3 regions of the Pseudodesulfovibrio sp. lm2024 genome follow, and region 2 is predicted to be linked to each of the others. Evidence: riboswitches for the same ligand, from Rfam matches in the RefSeq annotation. Region 2 holds a riboswitch; each other region holds the start of a gene.
The links. Region 2 has a riboswitch for cobalamin ahead of ACR42D_RS06055 (sirohydrochlorin cobaltochelatase). Riboswitches for the same ligand answer to the same signal wherever they lie in the genome.
Positions count from the first base shown of each region.

Region 1: linked by a shared signal. The riboswitch ahead of ACR42D_RS13770 (ribonucleoside triphosphate reductase) and the one ahead of ACR42D_RS06055 (sirohydrochlorin cobaltochelatase) in region 2 are both predicted to bind cobalamin.
Region 3: linked by a shared signal. The riboswitch ahead of metE (5-methyltetrahydropteroyltriglutamate--homocysteine S-methyltransferase) and the one ahead of ACR42D_RS06055 (sirohydrochlorin cobaltochelatase) in region 2 are both predicted to bind cobalamin.

Region 1 is NZ_CP195092.1:2,915,939-2,926,428, forward strand. Features, by position in the region: gene metE (5-methyltetrahydropteroyltriglutamate--homocysteine S-methyltransferase) at 1-139, shown strand, start outside; gene ACR42D_RS13765 (methylenetetrahydrofolate reductase) at 199-1,071, shown strand; cobalamin riboswitch at 1,137-1,311, shown strand; gene ACR42D_RS13770 (ribonucleoside triphosphate reductase) at 1,480-3,570, shown strand; gene ACR42D_RS13775 (hypothetical protein) at 3,588-3,812, shown strand; gene ACR42D_RS13780 (ABC transporter substrate-binding protein) at 4,028-5,629, shown strand; gene ACR42D_RS13785 (ABC transporter permease) at 5,685-6,680, shown strand; gene ACR42D_RS13790 (ABC transporter permease) at 6,677-7,561, shown strand; gene ACR42D_RS13795 (ABC transporter ATP-binding protein) at 7,564-8,487, shown strand; gene ACR42D_RS13800 (ABC transporter ATP-binding protein) at 8,480-9,121, shown strand; gene ACR42D_RS13805 (GFA family protein) at 9,246-9,653, opposite strand; gene ACR42D_RS13810 (aldo/keto reductase) at 9,816-10,490, opposite strand, start outside.
Region 2 is NZ_CP195092.1:1,334,825-1,345,314, forward strand. Features, by position in the region: gene ACR42D_RS06030 (sirohydrochlorin cobaltochelatase) at 1-185, opposite strand, end outside; gene cobI (precorrin-2 C(20)-methyltransferase) at 182-895, opposite strand; gene ACR42D_RS06040 (ABC transporter substrate-binding protein) at 965-1,858, opposite strand; gene ACR42D_RS06045 (ABC transporter ATP-binding protein) at 1,861-2,640, opposite strand; gene ACR42D_RS06050 (FecCD family ABC transporter permease) at 2,633-3,670, opposite strand; gene ACR42D_RS06055 (sirohydrochlorin cobaltochelatase) at 3,675-4,649, opposite strand; cobalamin riboswitch at 4,772-4,948, opposite strand; gene ACR42D_RS06060 (chemotaxis protein CheA) at 4,962-6,635, opposite strand; gene ACR42D_RS06065 (Hpt domain-containing protein) at 6,645-7,370, opposite strand; gene ACR42D_RS06070 (response regulator) at 7,386-7,781, opposite strand; gene ACR42D_RS06075 (TrmH family RNA methyltransferase) at 7,964-8,554, shown strand; gene ACR42D_RS06080 (L-threonylcarbamoyladenylate synthase) at 8,565-9,176, shown strand; gene ACR42D_RS06085 (NUDIX domain-containing protein) at 9,670-10,155, shown strand; gene pdxA (4-hydroxythreonine-4-phosphate dehydrogenase PdxA) at 10,229-10,490, shown strand, end outside.
Region 3 is NZ_CP195092.1:2,905,261-2,915,750, forward strand. Features, by position in the region: gene galE (UDP-glucose 4-epimerase GalE) at 1-933, shown strand, start outside; gene ACR42D_RS13725 (PilZ domain-containing protein) at 1,084-1,596, opposite strand; gene ACR42D_RS13730 (hypothetical protein) at 2,089-2,385, opposite strand; gene ACR42D_RS13735 (sigma-54-dependent transcriptional regulator) at 2,614-4,038, opposite strand; gene ACR42D_RS13740 (PEP-CTERM sorting domain-containing protein) at 4,372-5,136, opposite strand; gene tpx (thiol peroxidase) at 5,503-6,021, shown strand; gene ACR42D_RS13750 (FmdE family protein) at 6,300-7,376, shown strand; gene ACR42D_RS13755 (flavodoxin) at 7,512-7,952, opposite strand; cobalamin riboswitch at 8,273-8,464, shown strand; gene metE (5-methyltetrahydropteroyltriglutamate--homocysteine S-methyltransferase) at 8,547-10,490, shown strand, end outside.

The DNA.
Region 1 (10,490 bases), 1.6 Mb from region 2:
GGCCCTGGCGGTCGTCCCGGCCCGCAGGCTCTGGGTCAACCCGGACTGCGGGCTGAAGACCCGCGCCTGGCCCGAGACCCTGGCCTCGCTGGACAACATGGTCCGGGCCGCCCGCAGGCTGCGCGAGGAACAACGCTAACCACCACTCCAGACCGGGCGGGAAGAAGGCTTCCCGCCCGCCCCTCACAAGGATACCCCATGAAGATCATCGACCGCATCAAGGACAAATCCCCCTTCCTCTCCCTCGAATTCTTCCCGCCCAAGGAGCGGGAGCAGTGGCCCCGCTTCTTCGGCCAGGTGGAACGGCTGGCCGAACTCGACCCCGTCTTCGCCTCCGTGACCTACGGGGCCGGAGGGTCGTTCCGTGACAACACGCTGGACATCGCCGCCGAGATGCACAAACGGTTCGGGTTGACGGTCATGTCCCACCTGACCTGCGTGGGGGCCGAAAAGCGGTCCATTGCCGAGTACGTCAACCGGCTCCGGGACGCAGGCATCCACGACGTCCTGGCCCTGCGCGGCGACATGCCGGGCAACGAGGAGGATACCTGGAAGGACTTCCGGCACGCCTCGGACCTGGTGGAGTTCGTCAAGGCGGACTGGCCCGAGATGGGCGTGGCCACGGCCTGCTACCCGGACGCCCACCCCGAGTCCCCGTCCATCGACGACGACCTGCGCTGGACCTGCCACAAATTCAACGCGGGCTCGGACTTCGCCGTGACCCAGCTATTCTTCGACGTGCGCCGCTACCGCGACCTGGTCCGCCGATTGGAGTCACGAGGCGTGACCGATCCCGTGCTGCCGGGCATCCTCCCGGTCCTGAGCATGGCGTCCTTAAACCGCATCCTGTCCCTGTGTGGGGCGAATATCCCGCTCAAGCTCTACCTGGAGCTCCAGGAGGCCGACAGGCAAGGCGGCGACGAGGCGGTACGGCGCAAGGGAATCGAGATCGCGCGACGCCAGGTGCGCGAGCTGCTGGACCTCGGCGCGCCCGGTATCCATTTGTATTCCCTGAACAATGCCGATGTCTGCCTGGACATCCTGTCCGAGGTGCCGGAACTGGGCAGCTGACCCGGCAGAGCCGGTTGGGTGAATTCGGCCCTTGCGCTTCACCCCGCCTTTGGCTACTCTCGAGAAGTTCTAGATGTCCTTCAGGTGGCCCCAGGGCCATAACAGGGAATCCGGTGCGAAGCCGGAGCGGTCCCGCCGCTGTAATCCCCTTGAAGGTCCGGCCCACATGCCACTGCCGCGAGGCGGGAAGGCGGGCCGGACGGGGAGAGCCAGAAGACCTACCTGAAGCGTTTCCTGCCGGATGCGGATCGCGGAACCCGCATGCGGACAAGAATGAAGCCCACCCGATAACCGTCGCCGGGTTCGCGGTTCCGCCGCGACACCGTACATCGGCGACAGCGCAGGCAGTTTCACCGCGGCCGCACTTTGACCGTGCGCCGTCCTCCGCGTTGCCTGCAAGAGACTTACATGCCCAGCAAAATCCTCAAACGAGACGGTTGCATCGAAACCTGGTCCACCAAGCGGATCGGCACCGCCATCTTCAAGGCCCTCAAGGGCAGCGGCATCAAGGACCCGCTGCTGGCCGACCGGCTGGCCGGCAAGGTGGCCAAGAAACTCAAGGACGTGGACATCCCCGAACAGGAGCAGGTCCAGGATATGGTCCAGGAAGTCCTCATGGAGGCCCGCCTGTACAAGGTGGCCGAGCGGTACATCATCTACCGCGAAAAAAGGCGCGAGCTGCGCTCCCAGGACGAGGCGTTCCTGGACATCGCCAAGGTCACGGACGGCTACCTGAACAACGTGGACTGGCGGGTCAACGAGAACTCGAACATGACCCATTCCTTCCAAGGGCTGATCCTGCACATGGCCGGTTCGGTCCAGGCCCGGTACATGCTCGAGAAGTACCCCGAGGAGGTCCGCCTGGCCCACACCCACGGCTACTTCCACATCCACGACCTGTCCTTCGGCCTGGCGGGATACTGCTCCGGCTGGTCCCTGCGCGACCTGCTGCTCGAAGGATTCAACCTGCGCGACCGCTGCTCGTCCACCCCGGCCAAGCACTTTGACGCGGCCTGCGGCCAGATGGTCAACTTTCTCGGCACCCTGCAGAACGAATGGGCAGGCGCCCAGGCCTTCAACAACGTGGACACCTACCTGGCCCCGTTCATCCGCAACGACGGGCTGAGCTACCACGACGTCAAGCAGCAGATCCAGAAGCTGCTGCACAACCTCAACGCCACCTCGCGCTGGGGCGGGCAGTCGCCGTTCACCAACTTCACCCTGGACTTCGTGCCGCCCGCGCACATCGCCAAGGAGGCGGTCATCATCGGCGGTGAGCTTCAGGACTCCACCTACGGCGAGTACGCCGAGGAAATGGCCATGTTCAACCGGGCCTTCCTGGAGGTCATGCTCGAAGGCGACGCGGACGGGCGCATCTTCTCCTTCCCCATCCCCACGTACAACGTGACCAAGGACTTCCCCTGGGAATCCGAGGAAGGCAAGCTGCTGCTCAAGATGACCGCCAAGTACGGCGCGCCCTACTTCCAGAACTTCATCAACTCGGACCTCAACCCCGAGGACGTGCGCTCCATGTGCTGCCGTCTGCAGATGGACCTGCGCGAGATCCGCAAAAAGACCGGCGGCCTGTTCGGCGCGGGGGACCTGACCGGATCCATCGGCGTGGTCACCCTGAACCTGCCCAAGCTGGCCTACCTGGCCCACAACGAAGAGGACTTCATGGACCTGGTCACCGAGTACGCCCGGCTGGCCTCGGAGTCCCTGGAGTTCAAGCGCAAGGTGGTCCAGAAGAACCTGGACGCGGGCATGTTCCCGTTCTCCCGGCGCTACCTCAAGAACGGGTTCAAGGGCCACTTCTCGACCATCGGCCTCATCGGCGGCCACGAGGCGTGCATGAACCTGCTGCACAAGGGGCTCGACACCCCGTCCGGCTCCCGGCTCATGCAGCGGGTGCTCAATCTCCTGCGCAGGCTCGTGGTCCAGTTCCAGGAGGATACCGGAAACCTGTACAACCTCGAGGCCACGCCCGGCGAAGGCACCTGCTACCGGCTGGCCAAGATCGACAAGGAGCTGTACGCGGACATTCACACCTCGGGCGACGAGACCCCGTACTACACCAACTCCACTCTGCTGCCCGTGGGCATCAGTTCGGACGTCTTCTTCGCCCTTGAGCACCAGAACGACCTGCAGACGCTGTACAACGGCGGCACGGTCTTCCACACCTTCCTGGGCGAGGCCGCCCCGGACGAGGAGAGCGTGAAGAACTTCCTGCTCAAGGCCATGAGCAAGACCAAGATCCCGTACATCTCGGTCACGCCGACCTTCTCGGTCTGCGAGGACCACGGCTACATCTACGGCGAGCACTTCAACTGCCCGACCTGCGACAAGGAGACCGAGGTCTACACCCGCGTGGTCGGCTACTACCGCCCGGTGGGCCGCTGGAACAAGGGCAAGCAGGAAGAGTACAGGGAACGCGTCGAATACTCGCAGCTGAGCTTCTGCTCGTCGGCCTGCGAACCCGCTTGCGAGCCCGCCGCCTGACCTGATACGGGAACGTGATGATACTCGACGCCAACCAGCTCGCTTCCATCCGGCAGCACAACGACGAGGAACTGCGCAGGGGCAGCCGCGCCACGCACGGCTACCCGGCGCGCACCGTGCAGGACCTCCTGCACACCGTCGAGGCCCTGAAGAAGGAAAAGAAGAAGTGGAAGAAGCTGGCCCAGGACCGGGGCAAGACCCTCAAGGCGATCAGCGACCTGGCATCGGACCAGTCCGACTGACCCCGGCCCCGGCGCGACAAGACAACCAAGGCCCGGCCTGCACCATGCAGGCCGGGCCTTTTTCATGAACTCCCCCTCCAACTCCCCCGCACAGTGCGCATCCTTGAAAGTCGAGCTATCTTTTTTCATTTTCATATGTGTCAATTGACACGTTTTTCATAATGGTGTTATTTAACGCAATCTTTTCCGAAACAAGTACTCAAAGTGAGGAGTTCATGCACGTTTTCATCCAATGCCGTGCGGGCAGGCTGGTCCTGGCCGCATTGGCAGGCCTGCTGGTCCTGTGCACCCTGGCCGCGACCCCGGTCCTGGCCAAGGATACGCTCACCCTGGCGGTCAAGGGCGAGCCGGACGACGGATACGATCCCACCCTGGGCTGGGGGCGCTACGGCAATCCCCTGTTCCAGTCCACCCTGCTCAAGCGCGACGAGAACCTGAACATCGTCAACGACCTGGCCACGGACAAGACCCTGTCCAAGGATGGGCTGACCTGGGACGTGACCATCCGCGAGGACGTCCAATTTTCCGACGGTTCGAAACTGACCGCCGAGGATGTGGCCTACACCTACAACACCGCGGCCAAGGCGGGCGGCAAGGTGGACCTGATCAACATGGACAAGGCCGAGGCCACCGGCGAATACTCCGTGCGCATCACCCTCAAGAAACGCGACACGACCTTCATCAACCGGCTGGTCAGCCTGGGCATCGTGCCCAAGGCACTGCACGGCCCCGGCTACGCGCGCAAGCCCGTGGGCTCCGGCCCGTACAGGATGGTCGAATGGAACGAGGGCCAGCAGATGATCGCGGAAGTGAACCCGCACTATTACGGGGACAAGCCCCACTTCAAGCGGCTGGTCTTCCTGTTCACCGACGAGGACACCTCCTTCGCCGCGGCCAAGGCGGGCAAGGTGGACGTGGTCGTGGTCCCGCAGGCCCTGGCCGTGCAGACCATCCCGGGCATGGTCCTCCACCCGGTCAAGAGTGTGGACAACCGGGGGCTGATGTTCCCCTGCGTGCCGAACACCGGCAAGGTCACGGACAAGGGCGCGCCCATCGGCAACAGCGTGACCGCCGACCCGGCCATCCGCAAGGCCATCGACGTGGCCGTTGACCGCGAGATGCTGGTCAAGGGCGTGCTCGAAGGGTTCGGCCGCCCGGCTTACGGCCCCTGCGACGGCCTGCCCTGGGACAATCCGGAGAACGTCTTCAGGGACGCCGACCCGGACGCCGCGCGCAAGATCCTGGCCGACGCGGGCTGGAAGGACGCGGACGGCGACGGCATCGTCGAAAAGGACGGGGTCAAGGCCGAGTTCACGGTCATCTACCCGGCCGATCGGGCCATCCGCCAGTACCTGGCCCTGGCCGTGGCCGACATGCTCAGGCCCGTGGGCATCCACGCCGTGGTCGAGGGCAAGCGCAGCTGGGACGAGATCAAACACCTCATGCACTCCGAGGTCATCGTCTTCGGCTGGGGGGCCCACGACCCCATCGAGGTCTACCAGCTCTATTCGAGCCGTCACGCGGGCGAGGGCTTTAACAACCCCGGCTACTACAAGAACGCCAAGGTTGACGAGTACCTGGACGCGGCCGTCGCGGCCGAGAGCTACGAGGCCTCCCTGCCCCTGTGGAAGAAGGCCCAATGGGACGGTACGACCGGCAGCAACAGCCGGGGCGACGCGCCCTGGGTCTGGCTGGTCAACCTGGAGCATACCTACTTCGTCAGCGAGCATCTGGACGTGGGCGTCTCCCAGGTGGAGCCCCACGGCCACGGCTGGCCCGTGACGGCCAACATCCAGAAGTGGACCTGGAAAGACTAACCAACCATCCCCCGGGGCGCGGGCTGCCCGCGCCCCGGGATCGGAACGAGCCGCAATGCACGCCATTTCACCATCTTTCTGCCTGGGCAAGCTCGGGCGTCTGGCCCTGATCCTGTCCCTGGTCTCGGTCCTGGCCTTCACCCTGGTCTCCCTGTCGCCGGTGGACCCGGTGAACGCCTACATCGGCATCGACCGCATGCAGATCAGCCAGGAGCAGGAGCGGCGCATCACCGAGCGCTGGGGGCTGGACAAGCCCGCGCCCGAGCGGTTCGTCATCTGGGCGGGCCACGTACTCAGGGGCGACCTGGGCCAATCCATGATCTTCAACGAGCCGGTGACCACGGTCATCGGCAAGCGGTTCGTCACTTCCCTGTGGCTGATGGCCTCGGCCTGGCTGCTGTCCGGCCTGCTCGGCTTCGTCCTGGGGGTCACGGCGGGCACCAACCGCAACTCCCTGGCCGACCGCGTCATCCGCGTCTACAGCTACACCCTGGCCTCCACCCCGTCCTTCTGGATGGGGCTGGTCCTGCTGGCCGTGTTCTCGGTCTCCCTGGCCTGGACGCCCATCTGCTGCGCCACCCCGCCGGGCGTGTCGCCGGATGACGCCACCCTGTGGCAGCGGCTGCACCATCTGATTCTCCCGGCGGCCACCCTGTCGGTCATCGGCGTGGCCCAGATCGCCCTGCACACCCGCGAGAAGACCATCGACGCCATGAACAGCGAGTACGCCCTGTTCGCCCTGGCCCAGGGCGAGTCGCGCGCGGGCGTGGCCTGGCGGCACGCGGTGCGCAACGTGGCCCTGCCCGCCGTGACCCTCCAGTTCGCCTCCCTGGGCGAGCTGTTCGGCGGCTCGGTCCTGGCCGAACAGGTCTTCTCCTACCCCGGGCTGGGCAAGGCCACGGTGGAGGCGGGCATACGCGGCGACGTGCCGCTGCTGCTCGGCATCACCCTGTTCAGCGCCGTGTTCGTGTTCGCGGGCAACCTCATCGCCGACATCCTGTACGGCGTACTCGACCCGCGCATCCGCGTCGGCGCGGAGGAGGCGCGATGACCACCGCCACCGCCTCCCCCACTTTGTCCCAACGGATACACCACGTGGCCGGGCGGCTGCGCCTGCTGGACGGCCGGGGCCGCGCCGCCTGGGTGCTCTGCCTGTGCCTGGCATACTTCGCCGCCCTGGCGACTGCCTCCCGGCTCATGGGCGATACCGGGCTGACCACGGATTTCCTGCACAAGAAATTGCCGCCCTGCCTGGAATACCCCTTCGGCACGGACTGGCTGGGCCGCGACATGCTTGTGCGCACGGTCAAGGGATTGACCCGCAGCCTGGGCATCGGCCTGCTGGCGGCCACGGTCAGCTCCGTGGTCTCGGCCGTGCTCGGCACCCTGTCCGCGACCATGGGCAAGCGGACCGACGCGGTGGTGACCACGCTCATCGACCTGGTCATGGCCACCCCGCACCTGGTCCTGCTCATCCTGGTCTCGTTCGCCTGCGGCGGCGGGGCCACCGGGGTGATCATCGCCGTGGCCGTGTCCCACTGGCCCCGTCTGGCGCGCATCATCCGGGCCGAAATCCTGCAGCTCAAGCAGGCGGAATACGTCATGGTCTCGCGCAGGCTCGGCCGTTCCCCCTGGTGGATTGCGCGCAAACACATGCTCCCGCACATCGTGCCCCAGTTCACCATCGGGCTGATCCTGCTCTTCCCCCACGCCATCCTGCACGCGGCCGGGCTGACCTTCCTCGGCTTCGGGCTGTCGCCGCACAACCCGTCCATCGGCATCCTGCTGTCCGAGTCCATGCGCCACATCTCGACCGGCTACTGGTGGCTGGCCATCCTGCCCGGCCTGTCCCTGCTGGTCACGGTCAAGCTCTTCGACGTGCTGGGCAACGGCCTGCGCGTCATCACCGATCCAAAAACCAGCCAGGAGTAGCCATGCTGTCGGTCCACAACCTGTCCATCGAATTTTCCCGGTACGACCGGGGATGGCAACGCTGCACCCTGCACCCGGTGCGCGACCTGTCGCTGCACATCGCCCCGGGCGAGATCGTGGCCGTGGTCGGCTCCAGCGGCTCGGGCAAGAGCCTGCTGGCCCATGCGGTCCTCGGCCTGCTGCCGGGCAACGCCCGGCACACCGGCGACATCCTGTTTCAGGGCGAGCCCGTAACCCCGCGCAACGTGAAAAGGCTGCGCGGCAAACGGATCGCCCTCATCCCCCAGTCCGTGGCCTACCTGAACCCGCTGTCCAAAGTGGGCAGGCAGGTCTACCGGGCCTCGCGCCTGAGCGGACAGTGCTGCATGGACGCGGCCCGGAACACGGACCACGCCTTTGCCCGCTACCACCTGGAGGCCGGGGTCAAGGCCATGTACCCGTTCCAGGTGTCGGGCGGCATGGCCCGGCGGGTGCTGACGGCCACGGCCACGGCGGGCGACGCGGACCTGCTCATCGCGGACGAGCCGACCACCGGCCTGGACGCCGAGGTCATCCGCCAGTCCCTGGACCACCTGCGCGAGCTGGCCGACTCGGGCAAGGGGATCATGCTCATCACCCACGACATCGACGCGGCCGTGACCATCGCCGACCGGGTGGCGGTCATCTACGCCGGAACCACGGTGGAGACGGCCCCGGCCTCGGACTTCGCGGGCCGGGGGCGGCTGCGCCACCCATACACCCGCGCCCTGTGGAACGCCCTGCCGCAGCAGGGATTCCGTTATGTGTCCGGGAACCAGCCCTTGGAGGACAGCCGGGTCGAAGGCTGCGTCTACGCCGACCGCTGCGCCGACCGCTCCGAGGATTGCAAAAGCCCCCAGCCGCTGCGCGCGGTGGGCGGCGGACAGGTGAGGTGCTGCCATGCTTAAGGGCGACAAACTGTTTTTCCGCTACGAGACTTCGTCCTGGATCATCGAGAGGCTGACCTTCTCGGTCCGGCCCGGCGAGGTCGTCGGCCTGCCCGGCCCCAGCGGGCGGGGCAAATCCACCCTGGCCAAGCTCCTGGCCGGACACCTGGCTCCCCAACAGGGAACGGTCACCTGCGACGGCCAGCCCCTGCCCCGGCGCGCCTTCAGCCCGGTGCAGCTCATTTTCCAGCATCCGGAGCTGACCATGAACCCGCGCTGGAAGCTGGGCGACAGCCTGAACGAGGGATGGCGGCCCGACGGACGCACCCTGGCTCGGCTGAACATCGAACCCGCCTGGCTGGGCCGCTACCCGCACGAACTGTCCGGCGGCGAGCTCCAGCGACTGGCCCTGGCCCGGGTCATGGCCCCGCACACGCGCTATCTGCTGGCCGACGAGATGACCGCCATGCTCGACCCCAACACCCAGGCCATGGTCTGGGACGCGGTCCTGCGCTGGGCCAAGCGGCACGGCGTGGGCGTGCTGGCCATCAGCCACGACCGCAACCTTCTGGGCCGCATCGCCCACCGCATCGACGAGACCTTCGCGCCTGCGGACCGGGCCGAGTCCCCGGATATCCACCGCGCCGCCGCCTGACGAATCGTAAGACCGGTCTCGCGGCGGCGAACCGCTTTGCCGGACGCCTTCTCCCATATAAAAAAAGGACTTCGCGCCGTTGCCCGAAATCCTTTGTTTTTTTATCCTGTCAATGGAGACCGCCTCAGTCCCCTTCCGGGAGCCGGTCGAACCGGGGCAGGCCTTCCAGCCCGTTGTCCCAGTTGGCCCTGTTCGCACAGAAGATATGCGCGTCGGGCCGGATTGGCACATCGCAATCGAGGCTCCCGGCCGGGACCACCAGGAGCGTCCCGTCCATCTGGAGATTCGGCAGGGCCGAGCCGCACTCGGCGCAGAAGCTCTTTATGTGGCCCGTGGCGTTGAAATCGAACGTGCGGACCAGATCCTCGCCGCGCAGCCAGCGCAGCCCGGCCGTGGACGAAAAGAGGTTGGCCGCATGGGCGGACCCGGTGTCCTTGCGGCACCGCTCGCAATGGCACAGATAGAAACTCTCGAATTCGCCTTCCACCTCGAAAGCGACCTTGCCGCACAGGCACGATCCCGCGTATTTCACCGAACGCCCTCCTTTCTTATTACCGTAAACAGCGCCGAAGCCGAGCGCCAACCATGCGGTATCACATGCGACGCCCCTTGCCTACGGCGCAAAAAAGGCCCGGAGGAAACTCCGGGCCGTTTTTTGCGACTGGATGCGCCGGACGGTTGCGCCCCCGTCCCGTTATTCCAGGGCGGCGGCCACCTTTTTGAGGACCTCCGGGATCTCGATGGACTGCGGACACTTCTCCAGGCACTGGCCGCACTCCACGCACTGGGAGGCGAAGCCGGGATCGCGTTGCAGCACCGTGCCCGCGGCAAAGGAATTGTACATGTGCTTGGCCTCGGCCTCGTTGCCGAACATGTGCAGCTTGTTGAACATATCGAAGCAGGTGGGGATCTGGACGCCCGCCGGGCACGGCATGCAGTAGCCGCAGCCGGTGCAGCCGATCTGCATGAGTTGACGGTATGTGTCGGCCACGCGCTTGACCAGGTCCAGCTCTACGCGGGTCAGGGAATCCGATTCGGCCTGCCCGGCCACGCCCAGGTTCTGGCGGACATGCTCCTCGTCATTCATGCCGGACAGGACCACGGTCACCTCCGGGTGGTTCCAGACCCAGCGCAGGGCCCATTCGGCCGGGGTGCGCCTGGTCTCGGACAGATCCCAGATGTCGGCCACGGCCCGGGGCGGCTCGGGCAGGGCCAGATTGCCGCCGCGCAGGGGCTCCATGATGACCACGCCCATCTTCTTGGAGGCCGCATATTCCAGCCCCTTGGTCCCGGCCTGGAAGTCGGTGTCCAGGTAGTTGTACTGGATCTGGCAGAAGACCCAGGGGTAGGCGTCGACAATGGGCTGGAA
Region 2 (10,490 bases):
GCGGGCACGGAGTCGACCGCTTCGCCCGCCTTCTTCATGTGCCCCCGGATGGTCTTGGAGGTGTAGGCCACGCGCACCGGGATGTCCGGATAGGCCGCCCTGACCCGCTCGGTGATGTGGGTCAGCGAGTCCATGGCGTTCTCGTGCCGTGAGCCGAAGGCGGCCAGGACGATGGCGGTGCTCACGATTTGTTCCTCTTGACCAGGGCCAGGGAGAAGTAATGGGGCTGCTTGGGGGCATCCTTGATGTCCATGAGAATGGACTCATCGTCCATGTCCAGGCGGGAGACGAGAACCGTGGTGTCGGCCAGGCGGAGCTTGGTCAGCAGGGCGCGAATCTCGTCGAAGTTCTTGTACGCCTTGAGGATGACCGCGTTGTCGGCGGTGTTCAGCTGCTCCTCCAGGCGGGCGGGATCGGCCACGCCCGAGGTGATGAGCAGGGATTCCTTGGACTCGCACAGGACCAGGCCGATGCGCGCGGCCGCAGCGTGGAAGGAGGTGATGCCGGGCACGGCGCGCAGGCGCAGGTCCGGGTTCATCTCCAGCAGGGTGCGCTGCAGGTAGCCGTAGGTGGAGTAGGTCAGTGGGTCGCCCAGGGTCAGGAAGGCGGCGTCCCGGCCGCTGTCCAGGACTTCGGCCACGAGTCGGGCGTTCTCGGCCCAGGCCTCATCCAGGGTGTCCTGGTCCTTGGTCATGGGAAAGCCCAGGCGGATGATGCGCACGCCTTCCTTGAGATGCGGTTTGGCAATGGAGTACGCCGTGGAATAGTCGTTCTTGGTGGAGGCGGCGGCAAAGATGACGTCCACCTGTCCGAGGACGCGCACGGCCTTGAGGGTGAGCAGTTCCGGGTCGCCGGGGCCTACCCCGATGCCGTAGAGAGTGCCTTTCTTGGTCACGTTGTCTATCCGTTCTGTTTTTGTCGGTAGCCGACTGTGTCTGTTTTGCGCTGGCCCGTCAACTCGGGGCTAGGGGTGCAGGAGCTGGTATACGGTGTCGATGCCTTCGAGCAGGCGCAGGGTGGGGCGCGAGACCAGGTGCTCGTCCACCAGAAAGACGTTGCGGGTCAGGACGGCCTTGATGCGCGAGGCGGCCGGGCTGCCCACGATGTCCTTGACGGAGACGTCGTTCATGGTTCCGCGCTGGGCAAGGTAGACGTCGATCCGGCCGCCCTTGTTCAGCAGCCGCTCCAGGCCGTAGTCCGCGATGTTGGTCCCGTGGCGGGGCCGGGCGTCGGCGGCCACGTTGATGCCGCCCGCCTTTTCCAGCACGAACAGGGGCATGGAGCCGGGCGAGAAGGTGGCGGATTTGCGGTGGATGGATTCGAAGAACACGCCGGGCAGTTCCTCCTCGGGGATGGTGCCCAGCCGGTCCTCGGCGCGGCGCACGCCGTCGCGGAAGTCCTCGATCATGTATTCGGCCTTGGCCTGGCGGCCGGTCAGGGCCCCCAGGGTGCGCCAGTAGCCGAACATGGCCTCAATGGAGTCGGGCTGGAGCGAGACCACGGTGACGCCGTGGCGGGCGAGCGCGTTCCACAGCCCGGCGTAGGCGCGCATGTGCATGGGCCGGATCAGGATCAGGTCGGGCTTGGCGGCCAGGAACTTCTCCACCCCGTCGCGGGCGTTGAAGGCGGGCTTGCCCAGGGCGGCGGCCGGGTAGTCCTCGTCGGTGGACACGCCGATGATCTGCTCGTCCAGGCCGAGGGAAAAGAGGTTTTCGGTGTGCGCGCCGTACAGGGAGATGATCCGGGTGAACGGTTTGTCGAAGGAGACGGTCCGGCCCGAGTCGTCGGTGATGGTCCGGGCCTGGGCCGTGGAGCAGAGGAACAGGATGAAGGCGAGGGTGAAGAAGAGGCGTTTCAAGATCAGTTTCCTTGGATATAGACGATGTGCGGTCCGTATTCGGTTTCCAGAACGGCGGCGCGCACGCCGAAGACCGCGTGGATGTTTTCGGGAGTGAGCGTGCGGGAAACGTTGCCATAGGCGTGAACGGCCCCTTTGTCCAGCATGACCAGGTTGTCGCAGTACCGGGCGGCCAGGTTCAGGTCGTGGAGCACGGCCACCACGGTGCGGCCCGCTTCGGCCAGCCGGACGAGCTCCTCCATGGTCGCCATGGCGTGGCGGATGTCCATGGCCGAGGTGGGCTCGTCCAGGAGCAGGGCCGGGGTGTCCTGGGCCAGACCGCGCGCCACGGCGGTGCGCTGGCGCTCGCCCCCGGACAGGTCGGCCACGGCGCGGTGGCGCAGGCCTGTGAGGTCCATGGCGGCCAGGGCCTGTTCCACGCGCTTTATGTCGCGCGGGCCGGGACGGCTGAACCGGGGGATGTGCGGGTGCCGCCCCATGAGCACGGTCTCGGCCACGGTGAACGGGAAGCGCAGGGGCTGGTCCTGGGAGACCAGGGCGCAGAGCCCGGCCAGCCGGGCCGGGGGGCAGGCGGACACGTCCTCGCCGTTGAGGCGCGCCGCGCCCGAGGTGGGCGCGAGCAGTCCGGCCAGCAGGCCGAGCAGGGTGGACTTGCCGCTGCCGTTGGGACCGATGATCCCGTGGACCATGCCCGGGGCGAACCCCAGGTCCAGGCCGCGAAGCACCGGCGCGTCGCCGTAGGCGAAGCCGAGGTCCTGCAGGGTGAAGGTGGCGCTATCCACGGGCCAGCCTCCGGGAGCGGCTGAAGATCCAGCAGAAGACCGGGCCGCCGATGAGCGCGGTGAGCACGCCGATGGGCACCTCGTGGGGCAGCAGGGCGCGGGTCACGGTGTCGGCCAGCAGGAGCAGGATGGCCCCGCCCAGGCCCGAGGCGGGCAGCAGCCAGCGGTTGTCCGGGCCCACGACCATGCGCATCAGATGCGGCACGATCAGCCCGACAAAGCCAATGACTCCGCTCACGGACACGCAGACCGCGCTGACCAGGGAAGCGGTCACCAGCAGGATCAGGCGCACCCGGCCGGTGTCCACGCCCAGGCTGCGGGCCGAGCGGGTGCCCAGGCTCATGATGTTCAGGTCGCGTCCGTAGTAGAGGCAGATCGCGAAGGCCGCGATGGATGCCGAGCCGGCCAAGGCCGCGTCGTTCAAGGTGCGGCCCACGAAGCTGCCCATGAGCCAGAAGACGATGACCGAGACCCGCTCGTCGGCCAGGTACTTGATGAAGCTGATGCCCGCCGAGAGGATGGCCGAGACGATGACCCCTGAAAGGATGAGCGAGGCCGGGGACAGCTCGCCGTCCCGCCCGGCCAGGGAGATGACCGCGAAGAGGGTCAGGGCCGCGCCCGCGAAGGCCAGGACCGGCAGGGTGGCCGGGCCGAAAAAGGAGAGGCCCAGGAGCAGGGCCAGGGCCGCGCCGAAGGCCGCGCCCGAGGACACGCCTAGGGTGAACGGGTCGGCCAGGGGGTTGAGCAGCAGTCCCTGGAAGACCGCGCCCGCCACGGCCAAGCCGAAGCCCACGGCCGCGCAGGTCAGGATACGCGGTAGGCGGACGTCCAGAAGGATGCCCGCCGTGGTGGTGTCCAGCGAATCCGCCGCCCCCCGGAGCCCGTTCAGCAGCCCGCGCAGGACCTCGCCCGGCGGGATGGGGATGACCCCCAGGCCGCAGGCGGCCAGGGCCAGCCCGGCAAGCGCTGCCGCGAGCAGGGCCACGGTCAGGCCGTTGCGAAGGGGGGTACGGGAGGCGGCGGTCGTCATGAACCTATTCCGCGCCCTGCTTTTGGGCCATGGCGTCCTTGACGTGGTCCACATAGATGTCGGCCCAGGCGTCCATCATGCCCAGGCCGTTCAAGTCGGGGGTGACCTTGTATCCGGCCTTGGTCAGCATGACCTTCCACGAGTCGTCCTCATCGCCCGCCATGTCGTTGGTGGCATGGTCGCCGGCCACGATCATGAACGGCTTGAGCAGGATGTTCTTCTTGCCCGCGCCCTTGAGCTGCGCGGCCATGTCGTCGAACCCGGGAAAGCCTTCCACGCAGCCGATGTAGATGGGGTAGTCGTATTCGTCCTGCAGCACCTTCTGGAATTCGGAATAGATGCCGGTGGAGAAGTAGTCGTTGCCATGCCCCATGTAAACCAGGGCGGCGTTCATCTTGCGGGCGTGTTCCACATCGGCCTTGAGGGCCTTGGCGGCCTTGGCCAGGTCCTCGGTGTAGGGATGGTCCTCACCGGGCATGCCCAGGGCCGGACGGCCCAGAGCCAGGCGGACAAAGGGCGCGTGGCGGGGCTTCAGGGTGCGGATGGATTTCAGGGAGCCGACCAGGGTGATCAGGTCGTGGAACTCCTCGCCCGCGAAGACGTGCAGGGACTGCACGGTGATGTCGCGGTAGCCGTCGTTCTGGAGGTCCGCGATGGTGGCCAGGGGGTGCTTGACGTACAGGACCTCCTCCGGGATGTCGGCGTGCGCCGTCTTCCAGGCCGCGTCGTCCTGGCGCTTCTGCCAGATGCGGCGGATGATGTTCGAGGTGAAGGCCAGGCGCACGGGCACGCCGGGATTGGCCGCCTCCACCTTGGTCTTGATGTTCAGGATGGATTTGACCGCTTCGGGGTAGGAAGTGCCGAAGGCGGCCAGGACGATGGCCGGTCTGGCCGGGCCCTCGTCGTGGTGCCCGGCCTGGGCCGGTACGGCCATGAGCAGGACGAGCAGGAGGAAGATGGAGTTTCTGAACAGGTTCATCGATGTTCTCCGAAAGGGGCGGGTCCGGGAAATGAATAACCCCTTCCTCTTCGAATTCAGAGGAAGGGGTCCGTATTATCCCTTCGATACCTCGGCGGCAAGCCCACGTACCACCGTGGCAAGTCCATTGCGCGCATCAGGCAGGTCTTCCGGCTGGTCCCTCCCGCTGCCGCCTTCCCAGGGAGACCCCAGTGGCATGAATGGCAGCGGTTCGGCAGGACGTCACGGCGGCGGGTCCGCTCCCGATTCGCACGGGATTCCCTATTGAGTCCGAGGACACCTGAAGATTGAGGATTATGCTCCGGGCGGCGGTTATGTCAAGGACGAGTCGGCGGCCTTGGCGATGCGATCCTGGAATTGCTGGATCATCTCCTCGGCGTCGATGACCAGGGCGTCGGATTCGCCCATCATGCCGTAGCCCAGGATGGGGATCTGGAAGATTTCATGCACCGGCACGGTGAAGCCGGTGATGACCACCTGCTGCTGGCGGAGGACTTCATCCACCAGGATGGCGCCCTTGTAGTCGCCCACCCGGACCACGATGGCCTGGGCCATCTCGATGTCGTCGATCTCCGGGGTCAGTTCCAGGAGGTCGGCCAGGCGGAGCAGGGAATGGACCTCGCCGCGCACGTCCACGGTCTCGCGGCCGTCGGGCAGCTGGACCACGTCGTTGTGCCGGGGCATGTAGATCTCGACCACGTCGCGGCTGGGCATGATGAAGGTATCGCCGCCCACCTTGCAGACCAGGGCGTCCACGATGCCTTCGTTGGCCGAGCGGTCCAGGGGGATGACGATGGTGAAGGCCGCGCCCTTGCCGAGCGTGCTCTTGATGGACACCTCGCCGTCCAGGGCGACTTTGATGGCGTTGACCACCGCGTCCATGCCCACGCCGCGCCCGGACACGTCGGTGATCTTCTCGGCCGTGGAAAAGCCGCTCTGGAGGACGAACTGGAGGATTTCCTCGGTCTCGTATTCCTTGTCCGGGTCGGCCAGCCCCTTTTCCAGCGCCTTGGCCAGGATGCGGTCCGGGTCCAGGCCGCGCCCGTCGTCGCCGACCTGGATGAAGGCGCTGTCGCCCTTGCGCCAGGCGGACAGGGTCACGGTGCCGGTCTCGGACTTGCCCGCGGCCTTGCGCCCCTCGGGGTCTTCCAGGCCGTGGTCCACGGCGTTGCGCAGCAGGTGGACCAGGGGCTCGTTCAGGGATTCCACGATGGTCTTGTCCAGGGCCAGGTCGTCGCCCTTGACCTCGAAGTCGAGCTTCTTGCCGATCTTCTGGGACAGGCTCTTGACCAGCCGGTGCATGGGCATGAAAATCTGCTTGAGCGGCACCAGGCGGATGGCGTTGACCTCCTGCTGGAGCCGGGTGATGACGTTGTCCAGCTCGCGCAGGCTGGAGGCCATCTGGGTCATGCTGGTGGCCCCGCCCTGGGCGATGACCGCGTAGGTGACCATGAGCTTGCCCACCAGTTCGATGACCCGGTCGAGCCGGTCGGTGGCCACGCGGATGGAGGAGATGGCCGCGGGCGCACCCTTGGCGTCGGCCTTGGATTCGGCCTTGGGCTCGGGCTTGGCGTCGGCCTTGGATTCGGCGGGCGCGTCCTCTTCCTCGGGCGCGTCGGCCTCGGCAGTGGGCGGTTCCGAGAACGCCTTGGCCGCGTCCTCCTCGGATTCCTCTACTGCCGGGGCGGACGGCGAGCGCTTGATCTTGGCCAGAGCGTCGGCGCTGCCCTCAAGCAGGCCGCCCAGGGCGAAAAAGAACTTCTTCTGGGCCTCGCAGATGCCGAGCAGGGAGGTGATGATGTCGCTGCTGACGGGCGTGATGCCGTCCTTGAGCATGTCCAGCAGGGCGATGACCCCGGCCGAGGAGAGTTGCATGCACGACAGGCCGAGTGCGTCCACCACCGCTTCGACCCCCTGGCCGGTGGCGTCCACTTCGAGGATTTGCTGTTCGATGTCCTCGATGCACTGGATGATGCTGTCTTGCATGGCTTCCCCTTATTGCGCGGTGAAATAGGTTTCCCTGTCGGGATAAACGGAGATGGTCTTGTCGAAGCCCCACCCGATGAGCGTCTGCTTGGCGTCCGGCGAAAGGGAGCAGGCCGCGATCTTGAAGGTCGTGCCCATGCTGGCCACGGCGGCCCACGCGCCGGAGCCGAAGGTCAGCACCCCGCCGAGGTCCAGGAGCACCGGGTCGCCGGGCTCGATGAACAGGATGGCCGAAATGATCGGCTTGACGTGGCCCTCCAGGTGGACGCGCGGGTCCTTGACCGTGATCACGGTCACCCCGTCCCGGGTCTCCACGTCCACGCCGGCTCCCATGGATTCGCCCTCGGACTGCTCGCTGGAGGACGCCTCCTTGATCAGGGCCAGGACTTCCTCGCGTTCCCCGGTGTCCGTGTCGCCCTCTCTGAGCTGTTCCAGAACCTGGAATATCATGTTCACCCCGCGCGAGAGCAGGGTCACGTTGTCCGGTGTCGACTCGACTTCGCCGGACTGTACTTTTTTCAGGAAATCCTCAATCTTGTGGGTAAAGTGGGAAGCTTCTTCAAAGCCCGCCATGAACCCGGTAACGCCCTTGATGGTGTGCAGGGGGCGGGCCAGGATCTCGATGCCCTGGGGCAAATCCTCGCCCTCGAGGAGTTCGAGACCCTCCATCACCTGGGGGTAGTACTTGTCGTTGACTTCGGAGAAGAACTCCTCGACCATCGGGTCTTCGCTCATGACGGGTCCTCGGCTTTATTTGTGCAGGAGCCCGAGCTTTTCCAGCTCGGCGTACAACTTGTCCTTGGCGACCGGCTTGACAATGTAGGCCGAGGCCTCGCCGTCGTGGAAGGTCCGGATGACCGTCCGGGGGTCGTCCAGAGCCGTGGTCATGATCACCTTGACCCTCGGCCGGTAGTTGTGTTTCGTCTCGAGGTCCCGAATCTTCTGCAACGCTTCGATCCCGTCCACCTCGGGCATCATGATGTCCATGAGAATCAGGTCGTACGGCCTGTTTTCGTCATGGCCCATCTTGAACGCCTCCACCGCCTCCCTGCCGTTGACCACGATGTCCACCTCGAAAAGGGTCATCAGGAACGACCGCAGGACCTTGCGGCTCAGGAATTCGTCTTCGACAATGAGTGCACGCATTTCGTTCCCCGCTTTCTTACCTTGGAAAGAGAATTCACATCTTCTTTTCCTACGTAAAATGAAAAAATGTCAATATGATGATAGGAATTTATAACTCGCATCACATTATAATCTGGCCGGTTGCGTCGCCTTGAAGTGTGTCCGGGGTTGCCAAACCATTGCAGAATGGATACCAACGCCGCATGCCCAGACAGATAACGGATGAAAGGAAGAAACGTATCGACGAGGTGCTGTCCCGGCGGCAGCCGGACCTGACCCTGATCATGGACAACATCTGGGACCCCCACAATGTTTCGGCGGTCCTCAGAAGCTGCGACGCCTTCGGCGTGGCAGGGGTGCACCTGTACTATACCGATTCGCAGTGGCCCGACCTGGCCCAGAAGAGCTCGGCCTCGGCCAAGAAGTGGATCGAACGCACCGAGCACATCGACGCGGACGAGATGATCGCCGAACTGAAGGGGCAGGGCATGCAGATACTGCGCACCGGATTTTCGGCCACGGCCCGTCCGGTCATGGACTTCGACTTCACCCGGCCCACGGCGATCATCCTGAGCAACGAGCACCGGGGCACCTCCCCGGAGCTGGCCAGGCTGGTCCCGGACGAGGTCTATATTCCCATGCAGGGAATGGTCCAGAGCTTCAACGTCTCGGTGGCCGCGGCCATCATCCTGTATCAGGCGTTCACCCAGCGCGACGCCGCCGGCATGTACGACGAATCCTCCTTCTCCCGGGAGGAACTGGAATCGCTCAAAACCCAATGGTATTCGAGGTAAGGAGAGAGTCATGCAAGAATTGCTCAAGGTCCTTCGTTCCGACGGCATCGTCATATATCCCACCGAAACCCTGTACGCGCTGGGCTGCGACGCCACCAGCGAAAAGGCCTGCGACCGCGTGGCCGAGGTCAAGGGACGCTCCGAGGAGCGGCCCCTGCCGCTGATCATCGGCGGCCTGGACATGCTCGACCTGGTCACCGCCGAAAAGTCCCGCTCCCTGCTGGACCTTGCCGAAGCGTTCTGGCCCGGTCCGTTGTCCATCCTGGTCAAGGCGTTGCCCGAACTGCCCGCCTGGCTGTCCGACGAGGAGGGCTACACCTCGGTGCGCTGGTCCGGCCATCCGTTCGCCTCGGAGCTGTCGCGCCGGTTCCGCAAGCCCATCGTGGCCACCAGCGCCAACCTGTCCGGCAAGCCCCCGGCGGCCCTGCCCGAGGACATCGACCCCGCGCTCCTGGAAAAGGTCGACGGTTACTACTTCGACCCGCCGTGGCCGCGCGGCCACAAGGCGTCCACCGTGGTCCGCATGCTCGGCTCCAGCAAGCTCGAAATCATCCGCGAGGGCGAGATATCCATCAAGAAACTCTGCGACAAGGGGTTCTCCGTGGCCGTGCGCAACGCCTGATCCGTTCGGGCGGGTTAAAAAACTTGAACCCGTATACACGGGAAATGGACCTTTGCCGGTCCGAGGTAAAAAATCCTGTACCCATTTCCGGGGGCAGGATTTTTTATTCTTCAGGTGTATTTCTATAGCATATTGATTTTATAGGTTAAAAATAAAATATTGCCGTCTTTTTAGACTTTGGCACAGCGGTTGCTACATATCAAATCAACTTCTTCCTTTTATTTGCACACGAGAAAGCCAAGGCTTCACCGGATGGTCCGATGAAGCCTTTCTCGTATGGTTTGCTGCGCAATAATAATCATTATAAAAGCGGCATGTTGGGTGTTTTTCTGTGCTCCTTTTCAGCCGCATCATCGCCTCTTGCGTCGGGTGTATCCGGGGCGGGAAGGGGATCTCGGCAGAGTAAAAAAAGTGGAATCCCTTTCCCGGGGTTTGACTTCGTGGCCGTGTTTGGGGACAGTCCTGCCGTATCCAACAGCCAACGGAGCGTGCCATGGGCAAAGTGCAGACCTGCCCCCATTGCGGGGGTGAAATTCAAGTATATCGAAATCCCACTCCCACGGTGGACGTGATCATCGCCATGCCGGTAGAAGGCGGCGGGCAGGGCGTGGTCCTGGTAAAGCGGAGCAACCCGCCGCTGGGCTGGGCGCTGCCCGGCGGGTTCGTGGATTACGGCGAGACCTGCGAGCACGCGGCCGTGCGCGAGATGCGGGAGGAGACCGGGCTGACCGTGCGGCTGACCGGTCTGCTCGGGGTCTACTCCGACCCGAACCGCGACCCGCGCGGCCACACCATGAGCGTGGTCTACACCGGCGAGCCCGAGGACCCGTCGCAGCTCGCGGCGGGCGACGACGCGGCCGAGGCCAGGGTCTATCCTCTGGGCCAATGGCCCGAACTGGCCTTTGACCACGCCCTGATCCTGGCCGACTACCAGACCTCGCTCCGGAACGGCGCAACCCCCTGTCCGGACGCGGATTGACTTGGCCCGGACCCCGGCGTAGCCTCCCGAAACCGGCCTATCCCGAACCGACCGCATTCAAGGTGAGACCATCATGCGAACCCTGTGCATAACCCTCGGAGACCCCTGCGGCCTCGGACCCGAGCTGGTCACCCGCCATTTCCTGGACTCCGGCGAGCCCACGGACCGGTTCCTGCTCATCGGCCCGGCACCGGCCCTGGACCGCGAACTGGCCAGGCTGGGCGCGGCCCGCTTCTTCACCCCCATCGATTCCCCGGACCAGATCACGGACAAGGGGCCCGGCGTCTACATCCACCAGCCGTCCGAGCTGGACGACGTCTGTTTTCCTCCGGGCG
Region 3 (10,490 bases), 1.6 Mb from region 2:
GACAACTTCAACAACAGCTCGCCCGTGGCTATGGAGCGGGTGGAACGGATCACGGGCGTCGCCATTCCGGTGCACCGCATGGATTTCTGCAACCTGGGCGAGGTCCGGGCCCTGTTCCGCGAGGAGACCATCGACGCGGCCATCCACTTTGCCGGGCACAAGGCCGTGGGCGAATCGGTGCAGAAACCGCTCATGTATTACGAGAACAACCTGCTCAGCCTGATCAACCTGTGCAAGGGCATGGGCGCGGGCAAGGCCAGGAACATCGTCTTCAGCTCCTCGGCCACGGTCTACGGCCTGTCCGACCAACTCCCCCTGACCGAGGAGACCCCGACCAGCGCCTACAACCCCTACGGCCGCACCAAGCTGTACATAGAAGAAATCCTCAAGGACCTGCACACGGCCGAGCCGGACTGGAACATGTCGATCCTGCGCTATTTCAACCCGGTGGGCGCGCATCCCTCGGGACTCATCGGCGAAGATCCCGCCGACATCCCCAACAACCTCATGCCGTACATCGCCCAGGTGGCCGTCGGAAGGCTCGAGAAGCTGAGCATCTACGGCGACGACTACGACACCCCGGACGGCACGGGCGTGCGCGACTTCATCCACGTGGTGGACCTGGCCCGGGGCCACGTGGCCGCCCTGCGCAAGCTCGAGGAGGAACCCGGCTACACGATCCACAACCTGGGCACGGGCAAGGGGTGCAGCGTACTCGAACTGGTCCACGCCTTCGAGCGGATCAACAACGTCACCATCCCCTACGAGATCACCGCCCGCCGCCCCGGCGACGTGGCCGCCAACTACGCCTCCACGGACAAGGCCAGGCGCGAACTCGGCTGGGAGGCGACCCACACCATCGAGGACATGGTCCGCGACACCTGGAACTGGCAGTCTAAGAATCCCCGGGGCTACCGGGACGCCGAAGGCTAGAACGCGGCCCGCGTGCAAAACGCAACGCCCACTGCGGCGTCCATGCCGGCAGCGGACCGGCACCTGTCTGTCGGATTTCTTAACGAATGGGAGCGGGCCGTCGGCTTATCGGCGGGACAAGCGAGCCCGGCAACAACAAATGCGCGTTGTCTAGGCGGTATAGTACTCCATCATGGCGTCCACCGTGGAGACAGTTTCCGGGTTGCTTCCCTCGAACACCCCGACCATGGTCACATCGCGGTCAACCTTGTGGCGCAGCCGCCTGCAGTAGAACGAGACCGTCTGCGAGAGATGAGGCAAGGTGAAGAACACCTCGAAAAATGAGGAGGTTGCGAGCTTATCCCCCAATTCCGGAGGAATGTCCTTGAAGGATATCCGCAATCCACCCTGGGAAATGTCGTCCACCACCACCGGATAACTCCGCATCTCCCTGTCGGAAAACTTTACGCATGATATGGCGGGAAGCGACACATCCACCCGGTGATAGCGCCGCCGCTCCTTGCCGTTGACGGACCAATCCCGGCTGACGAAATCTTTCAGAGCCCCTTCCACGAGGCTCGAAACATACTGGGAACAGTCCACCCCTTCTGCTTTGGCGACGCGCTTAAGTACCTGAAAATTTTCCCGATTCATATCGAAACATATTTTCACCGATTCAGACATCTTTTCAACTTCCTCAGGACGTATCGTGCCGTGTGCGGGGCGACCCCCCGGAGCCCCATTCCAATGCCTCAACAATCTTTAATTTTTTGCAATAAACATACCGCAAGCGGTGCCCGGTCCACCCCTCCTGCCCGACCGGACGGACGCCGTGGGTTCCATCCCCGGCCACGTCCGAAATCGCTCCGAGATTGTCGAATTATATAGTGGAGCTATGCTCAACGGGCCGCCCCTCAACCGGACGAAAAAAAGCACGCCTGTCACCCACGCGGAACAAAGCCGCGTGGACCGGCCCCGGAAAGACCCCGGCCATGTGTCTGACAATCCGACAGCTGACGGAAAAGAGGCAGAATCCCGCAACATTGCGGCCCCGCCTTTCATCGCATTGCAGCAGCCGGTAATTATTGTGGAAATGTGACGAATCCCGAGGGCACGTCCCTGACTCGCCGGGCGCGGCCATCCGTGTGTCCCAGGGGGAGGATCGGACTGGAAGGACTACATGAGAAAGCGCTGGACGCGCGGCTTGTCGTCGGATTCGTCCGAGACCTCGACGCCCACTTCCACCGGGTCGTCGAGAACGATACGCGTGGGAAGGCACTCCAGGGTGGCGACCGAGTCATCCACCTGGAAGGTCACGCTCAGCCCTTCGATCTGCTTGAGCATACCGGCGAACACGTGACCTTTGTCTTTGAATTCAAGGAGCATGCCCTGGCTGGAGATGTTCCGAATCTGGACGGGGAAGACCATGATCTCCCCGCAGGACTTCAGCACCTGGACAAGTCCGGGGATCATGACGGACCTGCGCGGGCAGCTTCGCCTTTCGAGCGCATCCGGGCCGTCTTCCGCCGCAGCGCTCCCAACGAGCGCTCCAAGCCGGTTGACGATCTCGGTGAGCGCCGCGTCATCCTTCACGGCGACATGCATCCGCTTATTGGTCTTGTAGTCGTACATGTGATTTTTTTATGCAAATTTCGCGCCAGAGGGGACGTCGGCAACGAGAAAAACCCCGATCAAGGCTCGTCAGTTGGTCTTGAGGGACAGGTTGTGCTTGCTCAACAGCTCGTACAGGCGGGCGCGGGAAAGGCCGGAGAGCTTGCAGGCCGTGGATATGGAGGCGTCGCTCAACTGAACCAGCCGTTGCAGATAGGCCTGCTCCATGGCCTCCACCGCTTCCTGGCGGGCAGCCTTCATGATCGGGAACTCCTCCGCCGTCGTGGGCAGGGAAAACAGGCTCGGCATGGAATTGACACCCGGCTGCGGCTGGTCGTTTTCACCCATGTCCTGGAACACGCGACGCATGCGCAGCTGCTGGGGAAGATGGTAAATATTCAGGTACTTGGAGAAGCGCGCCTTCTGTAGCGAGACATGCAGGACGTTGACCAGCTCGCGCACGTTGCCGGGCCAGTCATAGAGCCGCAGGGTCTCGATGAACTGCTGATCGACCTCCTTTTCCTCCATGCCGTTCTCCTTGCAGAGTGTGGGCAGGTAGTGGCGGGTCAGCAGTTCGATGTCGCCGTTGCGTTCGCGCAGGGGCGGCAACTCAATGATAAAGCTCTGCAGCCGGTAGTAGAGATCGCTGCGGAATTCGCCCCTGGCGACCATCTCTTCAAGGTTCCGGTTGGTGGCGGCCACCAGCCTGAAATCGCTGTAGACTTCCTTGCTGGAGCTGAGCGGACGGAAGGTCTTTTCCTGGAGGACGCGGAGCAGAGACTTCTGGATGCCCAGGTCGAGGTCGCCGATTTCGTCCAGGAACAGAGTGCCGCCGTGGGCCAGATGGAACAACCCCTTGCGGTCCTGGTCCGCCCCGGTGAAGGACCCCTTGGAATGGCCGAACAACAGGCTCTCTGCCAGGGTCGACGGGAGGTTGGTGCAGTCCACCACGATGTACCGCTTGTCCTTGCGGTCGCTGTTGTTGTGCAGCGCCCGGGCAAAGAGTTCCTTGCCGGTTCCGGTCTCGCCGGTGATGAGCACGTTGCCGTTGCCCTTGGCGGAGATGGCCAGCCGTTCGAGGCACTGGTTCAGGGCGGTACTGTCGCCGATGATCTCGTCGCGGTCCAGGGTGTCGGTCTGCTCTTTCTGGACAGTCTTCTGCTGCAACAGGTTCTGGATGACCTGGCGGAAGCGGTCCTCTTTGATCGGTTTGACCAGGTAGTCCTTGACCCCGGCGGCAAAGGCCTGAGAGATGGAGTCGGTATCCGACTCGCCGGTGAGCATGACGATATCCACATCCGGGTCGAGTTGGGTCAGACGGGGGATATGGGTCAGCCCGTTGCCCTCGTGCAGGTTGAGATCAAGGAAGATGATGTCGAAGTGGCTGCTCTTGAGAAGCGTCAGCCCTTCTATCCCGGAGTACACGCAATGGCAGTCGTAGCCCATCTTCTTGATGATGGACTCGACGGCGGCGCACTGAAACGGGTCGTCGTCTATCAGCAGTATCTTTCCCACGAACGGTTCCACTCCACGGTTCCTTGTTCAATAGCCTGCGGCCTGTCAACGGACGATGGACAAAAGTTAGCGATTCTATACATAGGCGCGTTTTTTCTGTCCATAGGAGAAACTCCCGATTCCGTTTTTTCCGGACAAAGACCGGCCGCGTGAATAAAAACCGCGCCAACACTCGATTTGAGCATACCCCCCTTTTCCGATTTTTCAAGACTTTCCGGATCGGCCCGAATGGCGACACGGACGGCCCGCCCCCTATGGACGGAGGCGCGGCCCACCGAAAAAGGCCGGGCAGTCCGCAGACTGCCCGGCCATCCATTACGATAATAACATGGATCAGAGGGAACGCTTCCTCTTGCGGCCATAGAGCAGCAGGCCCAGACCGCCGAAACCGAGCAGCAGGAAGGTGGAGGGTTCGGGAGCGGGAACCCGGGCTTCGCCGAAGAGCACGTCGTTGCCGCAGGTCATGGCGAATCCGTAGGTGAACGCCCGGAGACCCGTAAAATCGAGGTTGATGTCGGACCAGTTGGTCTCACCCAGACTGTTTTCCGCGATCCAGTAGTCCCAGCCGTCGTAGCCGACGCCCGACAGAACCTCATCCAGGTCGACCCAGGCCCGGACCGGGTGGTCGTGCCTGCCCTCGGTCCCCCAAGGCCAGAAGGACTCCTGGTAGCCGGTCATATTGCCGTGTTCATAGGACAGATCCACGGCAAACAAGCCATAACCGAACTCTTCCCTGGAGATGGACCCATCCCGGTAAACCCGCAGCGTATGGTGCAGGACATAGTCCCAAGACCCGTCCTGGTTGGTGTCGAAAAACCAGTCGCCGGGCACGAGATGCCGGCCGGTGCTCGTGTAGTTCAATTGAATCCCGGAAAGAGTGTGGCCGTCGAAGATGAAATTCCCGCCGACCAGATCCGGTGCCCCGATGACATCCCGGTTGTTCTGCTGGGTCCAACGACCGTCAACCCAATCCCGGTTGTCGTTCCCGTAGCCTTCCCAGTAGTTCACATTGTCCGCGAAAGACACCGAATACGCCAGAGCGTACGGTGCCTGGAGCAGGCAGATAGCGAACAGTATAAATGCAATAAAGCGTCTCATGGTGTCTCCCACGTTGAATTCCCCGTTTTGTTTTATCGGAATTAAGCACAAAACATGCCAGACATGTAGAACACGGGTTTTGACGCCTTGAATGTGTGAAAAATGTCATCTTGCCCGACACTTTGTCGGGCTCCCTTACATTATGTGCCGGTTTGGGAATGGCAGCATAGATATTGCCCATTGAATGCGGCTGAACCGTGGACCTTCTCAATGACTGGCAAGGGCAACGCGTCCCGGCCTCCATCCCCCCGGCCGCGCAAGCCAGCCGAAAAGAACGAGAATAATTATTGGTTGCGCCTTTACACGCCATTGTGGATACTTATTTGAATGAGAATGACCAACCCACTTTCGTGAAAGGAGCATATCATGGGTGAAAGAACCGGAATCATCACGTTTCAAGGAAATCCGCTGACCCTTATCGGCCCTGAGATCAAAGTCGGCGACGCCGCTCCCGACTTCACCGTGACCACCAACGACCTGGCCCCCGCCACCCTGGCCGACTATTCCGGCAAGGTGCTGGTCATCGCCTCGGTGCCCTCCCTGGACACCCCCGTGTGCGACATGGAGACGCGCCGCTTCAACACCGAGGCAACGGCGCTGGGCGACGACGTGAAAATCCTGACCGTCAGCATGGACCTCCCCTTTGCCCAGGCCCGCTGGTGCGGCGCGGCCGGAATCGAAGCCGTGCAGACCCTGTCCGACCACGCCCAGGCCTCCTTCGGCGAGAACTGGGGCGCCCTGATCAAGGAACTGCGCCTGCTGACCCGTGCGGTCTTCGTGGTGGGCAAGGACGGCAAGATCGCCTACGTCCAGTACCTGAAGGAAATCACCGAGGAGCCCGATTACGAGGCCGCCCTCAAGGTGGTCCGCGAACTGATCGGATAATCCAGCACCCGCGCACATCGCGATTTCGGCCCGGAAGGTCTTCCTTCCGGGCTTTTTCATGCCCTGCGCACCGCCCCGCCTTGAGACGCAGCCTCCTGCCGGAGAACTTGGCGATCCCCCTCCGGCACCGTCCATCCGGCCCACTCTTAAAATGTCCGGTAAAACCGGACACCTTCAACCGGAGCGCTTGTACTTTCTCCGGCTTTTTATTGCTACGAATTTCATAAAATTATACAGGAACGACATACCAACACTTAAACATTATGGTGTAATGCAGTATGAAAAAGAACACTCTTCTCGCTCAAACGGTCCTCCTCCTGTTCCTCCTGACGGCTTCCACCGGTTTTGCCGCCGGATTCGGCCCGAAAATGACGCCGCGCATGAACGCTGCCGACATGGCCCTGAAGACAGCCATGAAAACCCTGGCCGTGAGCCCGGACACGCCGGGCTTCATGGTCCTGACCAATGCGGGCTACGGCCAGGCCGACGCGGCATCCACCGAGGCCTACCTGGACGTGGTCGCCCGGGCCACGGGCAGGACGCCGGGCACCCGAACCCTTCTTCTGGTCAACACGCCGTGCACGGAACCGCTCTGGTTCTCGGTCTTCCGCAAAGACAACCAGGCGGCCGTGTTCATCAAGCTCTCCCCTGGCGGATTCGAGAGCCAGACCATCGACCTGGCCCCGGCTTCCCTGTTCCGGCCCGAGGGCTGGGACGCCGCGCGCAAGGGGCTGGTCGGCAGCCGTCTGTTCTCCGTGGCCTCCATCTCCCTGTCCTGGGCAGAGGACGCCCCATGGCCCATGCTCAAGGGCGCCGAGCTGCACGACCACTTCTGCCCCGGCCTGAACGCCGGGTTCATGGCCAAGGCGTATCTCGATGAAAACCTGCCGCTGGGACCGGGCGACGCCTACGTCTTTGTGGGCGCGCCGCCCATCTGTGCCATGGACGCCCTGCAATCCGCCTACGGCGCGACCATAGGCAAGCACGGGGCGTATTCCGTGCAAACGGCCGGGGCCGCCGAAAAGCGAGCCCGGGACGGTGTGGCCCCGACGCTCATCGCCATGCGCGTGAACAAGAAAAAGGACACCTGCGAAGGCGTGTTCATCGGCTTTGACTGGGCCAAGTCCGAGTCCTTCACCGGCGTGACCAACGCGGACCGCGCCCCGTCCGGCAGCAAGAGCAACCCGCTGTTCTTCATCTCCCGCGTGAAAATGTCCTGGAAGCTGGCCAAGATGAATATGAAGGACAAGCTGACCTGCATCAAGGACCTCGGCCGGTTCACCGGCCCCGCCTCTCTGGCCGAAAAGGTCTCCGGCGCTGGCGCCGATCCCTACGCCCTGGCCATGTCCCACTGACGCACGGGTAAAAACGACACCTCGGATCGGGCCTGCCCCCGCATCCCGATCTCCCTAAAAAAGGCTTGGGAAGGCAACTTCCCAAGCCTTTGCCGTTTCCGGCGAGTTCATTCCGGAGAGGAACCCGGCGCGGACCTAGAGCCCGGGCAGGATGGTTCCGGCCCAGGCCGTGACGTCACCCATGTCGGGGTCCCCGTCTATCTTCAGGGGATCGCCGACCAGGACAGCGCCCAGGTCCTCGGCCTTCTCCTCGATGGCGTCCACCGCGCCGCAAAAGTATTCGTAGGACGAGTCGCCGCAACCGAAGACCGCGACCTTCTTGCCTTTGAGCCCGGCCTTGTCCAGGTTGTCGAAGACCGGCACGAAATCGTCCTGGAGCTCGATGGAGTCGTCGCCCCAGGTGGAAGACCCGAGCAGCACGGCGTCGAAGCCGTCGGCCATGTCCTCCACGGCCACGTCGGCCGCGTTCCTGGTCTCCACCGTGCGGCCGTTCTTTTCCATGAATTTCGCGATGGCGTCCGCCACGCTCTCGGTGTTGCCGGTGGTCGAACCGTAGACGATCAATACCTTGCCCATGGTGTTTTCCTCACAGTGTTGAAGTTGTGTCGTGCGCACGGGCCCTGGGCGGGCCCGGTACAGCGTGCGGACAAGGAGGAAATCATGTTCAACTCCGTTTTTGGCGGTTACGCTGGACATCCGTAGCTGCTATTGCCGCATGTCGCCTTGTTTGATTGAATATGAAAATCATTTTCATGAAACTTAGGAGGCTGTCCATTATTTGTCAACCACTCCATTTTCCAAGTTCACCTTCCTGCTTTTACGCCCGCTCCCACGGCAGGAAGATCAACCGGACCTGCGTTGCCCACGTGCATTTTCAGCCGCTCCGAACAAATGCTTGCCATTTGGGGGACGGTATAATATCAATACATCTTGATATAAGGATACGGCAAGAAACGGAAAGCGGTGAAAAGCCGCTGCGGACGGGCCGCTGTAACCGGCAGACACCCGTTGAGGACCACCGGATTCGGGAAGGGAATCAACATGACGGGGCCGGAAGCCAGAAGACGTCTTGCCGTGACGCGATGAATTCGCGACCACGCCCGGCCAAAGCGACGACAGGCGTCGCGGGGTGGGCGAGGACTGTTTTTCACCCGTAACCATGGAGCAGACATGCACGCGCACGTTTTGGGATTCCCCCGCATGGGGATCGACCGGGAACTGAAATGGGCCCTGGAAAAGTATTGGCGAGGCGAGATCGCCGAGGCCGATCTGAACGCCACGGCCGAGGAACTGCAAAAACGGCACTGGACCGTCCAGGCCGAGGCCGGGCTGGACCTCGTCCCGGTGGGCGACTTCTCCCTGTACGACCACGTCCTCGACATGGCGGCCATGCTCGGCGCGGTCCCGCCCCGCTTCGGCTGGAACGGCGGCGAACTGCCTCTCGAGACCTATTTCCACATGGCCCGTGGCGACGCGGAAAACGGCGTCCCGGCCATGGAGATGACCAAGTGGTTCGACACCAACTACCACTACATCGTCCCGGAACTGGCCCCGGACACGACCTTCGCCAAGACCGGCAGCCGGTTGCTCCAGGCGGTGGAGTCGGCCCGGTCCATGGACCTTTCGCCCAAACCGGTCCTGGTCGGCCCGCTGACCTTCCTGCTGCTGGCCAAGGAGGTTTCCGGCTGCGACCGCTGGGCGCACCTGGACTCCCTGGTGGACGCCTACTGCGCGGTCATCCGCGAACTGGACGGGCTGTGCGCCTGGATCCAGCTGGACGAACCCGTCCTGTGCACGGACCTTTCCGACAAGGCCAGGGCGGCCTTTGCCACTGCCTACGCGCGCATCCGCGAAGCGGCGATCAGCTCGCGCCTGCTCCTGGCCACCTATTTCGGCGCCTTGGGCGACAACCTGGACACGACCCTGGCCCTGCCCGTTGACGGCCTGCACGCGGACCTGGTCCGCGCGCCGGGCCAGCTGCCGGAGCTGCTGGGCAAGCTGCCCCCGAACATGACCCTGTCTCTGGGGCTGGTGGACGGCCGGAACATCTGGAAGACCGAACTGGAGACCGCCCTGCGCAAGGTCAATGCGGCCCGCCAGCAGGTCAAACCGGAGCGGCTGATGATCGGATCGAGCTGCTCCCTGCTTCACTGCCCGGTGGACGCCGCGGCCGAAACCGGCCTCGATCCTGAAATAAGGCGCTGGATGGCCTTCGCCGTCCAGAAGTGCGCCGAGATAGCGGCCCTGAAACAAGCGGCCCAAGGCAAGGGCGCGCCCGAACTGTTCAAGGACAACAAGGACGCCCTGCTGGCCCGTGGGGCCCACCGGGACGTGGCGGACAAGGCGATCCGCGAACGGGTACTGGCAATCACACCCGAGATGTACGACCGCGCCTCGCCCCTGGCCGTGCGCGCCGAGGCGCAGCGCGAGCGGCTGAACCTTCCCCTGTTCCCGACCACGACCATCGGCTCCTACCCGCAGACCGCCGAAATCCGCCGCACCCGGCTGCGCTTCCGCAAGGGCGAAATCTCGGAGGCGGAGTACGTGAAGGCCATGCGGGCCGAAATCGCCGAGGTGGTCGCCCGGCAGGAGACGCTGGGGCTGGACGTGCTGGTCCACGGCGAGCCCGAGCGCAACGACATGGTCGAGTACTTCGGCCAGCAGCTCAAGGGATTCTGCTTCACCCGGAACGGCTGGGTGCAGAGCTACGGCAGCCGCTGCGTCAAGCCGCCGGTCATCTACGGCGACGTGTCCCGCCCGACGCCCATGACCGTGGACTGGGCCGTATACGCCCAGTCCCTGACCGACAAGCCCATGAAGGGCATGCTCACCGGCCCGGTGACCATTTTGTGCTGGAGCTTCGTGCGCAACGACATGGGACGCGACGAGGTCTGCCGCCAGATCGCCCTGGCCATGCGCGACGAGGTCCTGGACCTGGAGGCGGCGGGCATCAAGGCCATCCAGATCGACGAGGCCGCCCTGCGCGAGGGCATGCCCATCCGCAGGGCCGAGCAGGCCGACTACCTGCGCTGGGCCGTGGACTGCTTCCGGCTGACGGCCGGGGGCGTCCGGGACGAGACCCAGATCCACTCGCACATGTGCTACAGCGAATTC